2 regions of the Paenibacillus urinalis genome follow, and region 1 is predicted to be linked to the other one. Evidence: riboswitches for the same ligand, from Rfam matches in the RefSeq annotation. Region 1 holds a riboswitch; the other holds the start of a gene.
What was found. A riboswitch is a leader RNA that binds a small molecule or an ion and turns the genes downstream of it on or off. The one in region 1 is predicted to bind cyclic di-AMP.
Positions count from the first base shown of each region.

Region 2: it holds a riboswitch for cyclic di-AMP, as region 1 does, so the genes downstream of both, ehuB (ectoine/hydroxyectoine ABC transporter substrate-binding protein EhuB) here and PUW25_RS27285 (C40 family peptidase) in region 1, are expected to answer to the same signal.

Region 1 covers NZ_CP118110.1:171,675-174,841, forward strand. Annotated here, with positions in the region: gene PUW25_RS27275 (sensor histidine kinase) at 1-599, opposite strand, end outside; gene PUW25_RS27280 (four-helix bundle copper-binding protein) at 1,059-1,388, shown strand; cyclic di-AMP (ydaO/yuaA leader) riboswitch at 1,667-1,801, shown strand; gene PUW25_RS27285 (C40 family peptidase) at 1,807-2,286, shown strand; partial or broken gene PUW25_RS27290 (IS110 family RNA-guided transposase) at 2,745-3,167, shown strand, end outside.
Region 2 covers NZ_CP118108.1:2,894,224-2,897,390, forward strand. Annotated here, with positions in the region: gene ehuD (ectoine/hydroxyectoine ABC transporter permease subunit EhuD) at 1-286, opposite strand, end outside; gene ehuC (ectoine/hydroxyectoine ABC transporter permease subunit EhuC) at 289-942, opposite strand; gene ehuB (ectoine/hydroxyectoine ABC transporter substrate-binding protein EhuB) at 944-1,843, opposite strand; cyclic di-AMP (ydaO/yuaA leader) riboswitch at 2,131-2,274, opposite strand; gene PUW25_RS13380 (glycoside hydrolase family 5 protein) at 2,600-3,167, opposite strand, start outside.

The DNA of each region.
Region 1 (3,167 bases):
GCAGCTATTTTTCTAGTAGCTTTCTCCATCTGAACCAAAGGTCCAGACATCTTTCTTGATAAAAAAAATGAAACACCCACCGCTATGATAAAACCGATCAATCCAGTTAAACATAAGAGCTGTCTTACCTCCAGTATAGAGGAATTAACGATATCAAGTGAAGAAATCACAAGAACTCCACCCCCAATATCCAACAATGGTTTACCAGAGATTAGGTAGGATTCTCCATTCTCAGTACTATAGTTTATCATTAATGATTCTCCGTTAAGTAATCTATTGATTTCAGTTGCGGTAATGAAATTTACATGATGATTAGAGGCCTTACTTGATTTTCCTAATAATTCTCCTTGCCTATCTAAAACAAAGATCTCCACCTTCGAAAATTCTGCCATAGTGGATATCAAATCCGTAGGTATGCTCTTACTAGAATGTACCATTTCGACAAAATGGGATGACATTTCGGCCACATCTTGTTCTGATTTTTGATAATACATATTCGAAAAGATTTTATCAACGACAAATCCCAAGGAAAGCAGAACCGTTAACAGCAGAGATACGATAATAATTCCTAATTTAAAAGCTATTCGATTCATTCTCATATGTGACCACCGTTCTGTTAGTTATGTCTAAATCTATGACACTTATAATTCTCTGATATATGGAGTAGTGAGTGTCTCAGAAATACTATTGTGACCTCGTAACCAACGATCACCTTATAACCCAACATTATTCCTCCATTAGGAGGTTTATATTATTATACGCCTGAAATTTGAATATTTTGTGCATAAACACGACTAATCTATTTAAAGTTCTTAGTTCCGGCTATGGTAGAGAAATAGCTTTTCAAAGTGATTTTTATGCTTCAAGCTGATCATTAATCATCTTAGCTTTTGAAAAGATATCGAGAATTTTTTTTATTTTGACTCATTATCTCCATATATTCTGCACATTTTTGGTTTATTGAAATACAAGGCCTTGAGGAATCTGGTATGTATCGAGGACTAATTGTAAATAGTAATTACGTATGTAAAGAATTAATCACTGAAAGGAGAATGGAAATGTCACATGAACAGTATAAACAATGTATAGAGGAATGCTTACGATGTATGGTGACTTGTAATCACTGCTATGATGCTTGTTTAAAAGAAGAAGACACTAAAATGATGGCAGAATGTATCCGTTTAGATCGGCTTTGTGCTGACATCTGCTCTTTTGCTGCAACAGCAATGAGCAGTAATTCACCATTTATCAAAGAAATTTGCTCATTGTGTGCTGAGATTTGCCAAGCATGTGGTGATGAGTGCAAAAAACATAATCATGACCATTGTCAAAAATGTGCGGAAGCTTGTTTTAAATGTGCAGATGTATGTCGTAACATGGCTGCATAACATTAAAACTACTTTTATAACCGCTCCCAGTAACTGGGGCGGTTATTTTTGATTACAGCTGAAACAGTTTCTGATTATTAAAAAAGACATATCTATTACAAATTTGTTATGGTTATATGTCACAAAATTTGATGAACTTTTTTTAGTCTGTCAATTTTTATTTAAAATCTCGATATGTTAGATAAAAATCCTTATCAAATCATAAGAAGCAACAAATTTTAAAGGTTATAATTGACAAGTCTCGATTTATACACTACAGTGATTAGTGTTACAATATTTTAATTATTTTGCCGAATTTTAATCTATTAAAAACGGGGGAACCACACTGGGTGAATTGTTCAAAATAGTGTTATATATAGGTAACCTTCTACCGAACCCTTAAGCTAACTCCGTAGGCATCGAAGGGAGAATATTATACTTGAAAAAAATTATTATGTCTCTATTAGGGGCTGTTATTATTATTTCTTCTGGAACCACAAGTGCATTTGCTAATGACCAATCAAAATTACAATCAGAAGTTAGCCAAGTGGTAGGAACACCTTATAAATGGGGTGGAACGTCCGTAGCAAGTGGCTTTGATTGCTCCGGCTTCATATTGTACATATTTGATAAATTCAATCAAAAACTTCCTAGAACTTCGGCTGCTCAAGCCAAAACAGGTACTGCGGTAGCAAAAAGCAACTTAAGAACGGGAGATTTGGTTTTCTTCAATACGAGTGGAAAAGGAATATCTCATGCAGGGATCTACATAGGGGATGGACAATTTGCTCATTCCTCGAGCAGTAAAGGAGTAAGAGTAAGTAAACTTTCGGAAACATACTACAAGGAACGGTACGTTACAGCTAGAAGAACAATTAGTGATAAGAATTTTTCTAAGATGGTTGATGACTCTCATTAAAGAGGGAAGGACAAGCTACTTCACAGCACTTTGTTAATGATTCTAAACATCTTCTACTTTGAAGTAGAAGATGTTTTTTTATTTATCTTTCACTGTGGTTTATGTAAGGATTAAAAAAATATATACTCCTAGGTAACAAGTCCGCCTTATCTGTTGGAAGTTTGACTTAAACTTAAACTATTTTTAATTTAATTTTGTTAAACTAATCTGCCCGTTCGTATTATGAGGTCACCAGATCTTTCTGGTCGACCTCTTTTTTGTTTGGTCGTAAGATAGCGGTAGCCGGGGATCGAGCGTATCTGCCCGTGGGACTTGGATCCCGAGAGCTATTCTGTTCATCCCCCCTACTTGTTCAACCATGGTTAGGCTGGTTGGGACGTTGATCCCGTATCACATGCGATAGTGTGGAAAACAAGAAGGTTAGGGGTTACCGGTGAATATACTTTGGGAGTGATGTCATGAATCCAGTCATTGGTTTGGATGTGTCCAAGGGAGAGAGCCATGCACAAGCTTTTTTAGACCGCGGAGAAGCTCATGGGAAGATCTTTAGATTTAATCATGATCTAGAGGGATTATCGGCTTTTCTTAATTATGTTAGAGCGGTAGAATCAGTTGCAGGCATAAGCCCTTGTATTGTGATGGAGGCAACAGGTCATTATCATAGCCCTGTTGTTCAGTTTCTGGATGAGCACCAGTATCTATACATCGTCATTAATCCGTTAATCTCATATGAAGCTAAAAAGACTAATTTGAGACGCGTCAAGACGGATGCTGCTGATGCCTATCAACTTGGGGCCCTGTTCTATAAAGAAGAATTCGAACCCATCAAAAAACGGGGGCAGCATCTCATGAATTTACGCTATCTCACGCGTCAGCATGAA
Region 2 (3,167 bases), on a different replicon from region 1:
CAAGTCCGATTACGCCTGCATAGAACGCAGGAATGGATAAATTCGTGATCAACGGCAGGCTGTAGTATAGGAAGAAGACCTGCACCAGTAATGGTGTGTTTCTTACAAATTCAATAATTCCTTTGGTGATCAGCGAGATCGGTTTGAATTTGCTTCGAGCAGCAAAGGCGAGGAGAAGCCCCACAATTAGTGCCAGGACAAAGGCGCAAAGCGTAATCCATACCGTCATTTGGAGAGCACCAATCAGTTCCGGCAAAATTTCAACGACATAATTCCAATCCCACATGCTTACAACCTCCCCGCTGTCAGTTTACGCTCTAGCTGTCTGACTCCCATTGAAACGAGCGTAGTGATGACAAAATACATGAGGAGCAGCAGAATAAGGATCTCCGTTGTCCAGGAAATGTAATTGTTGCGTAGAACCATCGCCTGATATGTCAAATCCGCCATCGTAATGAAATATACAAGTGAAGTCGACTTGATGAGCTCCACAAGCTGATTACCGAACGGAGGGAGCATCTGCATGGAGGCTTGGGGGAGAATAACGTTCCACAACCGCAGGCCAGGCTTCATATTTAATGCTGTTGCTGCCTCCCATTGTCCTTTCGGTACCGAGAGTACAGCACTTCGAACAATCTCTGATCCGTATGCACCATAATTAAGTCCTACAGCAAGGATGGCAGCCAACATTTTTGGAAGCTCGATCCCGATGAACGGAAGTGCAAAATATAGCCAGAATAACTGAACAAGAAGTGAAGTTCCTCGAAATATCTCAACGTATATCGTAGTAAGAGTGCGAACGATCCATAGTTTAGACAAGCGGCAGAGCCCAGCCGCAAAGGCTACGATTAGAGCCAGAATTGCTGAAAAGAAAGCGACCGTTATTGTAATTTCTGCCCCTTTCAGCAGGGTTGGGAGAAAATCAAGCCATGAACTTGGCATGTTATTCTCCGCATAGGGCTGCAGCTGTCATTTCGCCTGGAAGCTCTTCTTCAGTAAATCCAAATTCCTGCAAAATTTCTAACAGCTCACCCGACTCCTTCATTTTTGTAAGCTCAGCATTGTATGCTTCTTGAAATTCCGTATCCGCCTGACGAAATGCTGTCGCTCCATACCCGCGGACACTCTCACCATCAATGACAGGCTGCTTGAAACCTTCAACACGTTCAATCTGATCATCGCTCGCGGACTCCAGCATAGCGGTAAGCGACGGACCTGTCATGGTGATCGCCTGTACTCTGTCTGCTTGCAAAGCACTAATAGCTGAGGCTTGATCGGGAACCTGAACAATACGGTCAGAAGGAACTCCCGACTCTTCCATATAACCAATTTCTACAGCTCCTGTCATAACTGCTACTTTGGCATTATCATCTGCCGCAATATCTTCATAGCTGGTTAGGTTAAGGGGATTCCCTTGTTTTACCGCGAGCGACTCCCCAATGCTGTATTCCGGATCTGCAAATAATACAGCTGAACAGCGATTAGGATTAATAAACATACCTGCCGTAATCATGTCAAAACGATCTGCTTGAAGACCCGCGATTAAAGAACCAAACTCTGTAAGCTCGCCCTTCATCTCTTTTACACCTAGTCTTTCTAGGATAACTTTTGCAATCTCGACGGCTTCGCCCGTTAGCTCTCCATTTTCGTCTTTATAGGCGTAAGGCTTCTCGTTAGCAAATCCCACCGTGATATATCCCTGATCAATCGCTTGATCAAGGGTGCTTCCTTTTTCCCCACATGCTGTCAATGACAATACCAAAACAGTTAACAATACAAGAATAACGCCCTTCTTCAAACATCCCACAACCTTTCCACGTTCTGTAATCTTGATAAATGGCATAGCAAAATTAACCTAGTATATATATGTTTTTACTAGGATATTAAACATCAAAAAGTCACGAGTCAGTATGAAAACAAGCCCCAAACAAGTCCTTTTGATTTACTTGTACTCACCTAACTGACATTTTATGAGTTTCTTTCGTTTTTTCTCATGATCCCCCCTTGTAAAATTAAAAAATGACCGCCTATCCAGGGAACAAGACATAGCTCCGCCAGCAGGGGTCAAAATGAAGAAAAAGGCCCCCTTAGAATTAAAAAGGGCCTTTTGTGATGATATGCATTATGTATACAAGACCCATCCACTGCTGACGAGGTTAGCTGACGGACTCGGGTAAGATGGTACCCTACACTCGAATTCAAGTGATTCGCCCCATTAATACTGGTTCCCCCGCTTTCCAGATTCTGTATCTGAAAACTAAGCGTGATTCCATGATAAAGGGATGTTCTGGAAATGTCAAACCGATTTTATTGATTTTTTGGAAGAAACTCCGTGTTTTTTGCAATATACAACTGTTTTTATCCCACGTTATACTATTTCAACAAATGAATACAAACCCACATTATTCCTTTGTTTGTTAGGTCATAAGCAGTATAATCAGCCATACAAGTGCAGTAACAGAATTAAATCATCAATACATAAACTATATAATTTTGTGTTGCAGTGACTCGTGACTAGGTATGTAAATGTATAAAGCCAAAAACGGCCTGTCCCCTATTACGGGAACACGCCGCTTGTACGATTAAACGCATCGCTTAATTATTGCATACCTTGCATGATGGCATTAATGATGCCTTGCTGGGTAACGGTATTATTCGAGCGGTTAAACAGAGCAAATCCATGCTGTCCGTTATGACCATTGTCCCAATAAACCGGAACCGATTTGTATTTCTTAGAGGTTGCTGCTACCGCTTTGGCAAAAGCTTGACGGTAAACGTTATTAGTAGAATCATACGCCGTTTTATCGATAGAGCCGAATTCACCAATGACAACCGGATAGCCTTGGGTTACAAACTTATCATGCATCGCTTTGATTTGCGATTCCAGATAGTCCTCTTGTCCCCAAGTGGATTTCTTAGAAGGATTCGTTGCCGTTGCACCCCACTGTGTAATATTGCCGGATTCCTCACCTGCAAAATCCCATGGAGAGTAATAGTGCGCCGAGATCATGATTCTCTTCTCCGAGCTTGGAATAGCGGAAGATCTGAAATTATCCGTCGGAAGAACGAAGCCATAATTACCTACCGTGTAATCAATGTTGGTATTCCAGCCTGGAATCAAGAGCCATCTGGCATTGTTATTGCCTCCGGTCTTGCGGACCGTATCC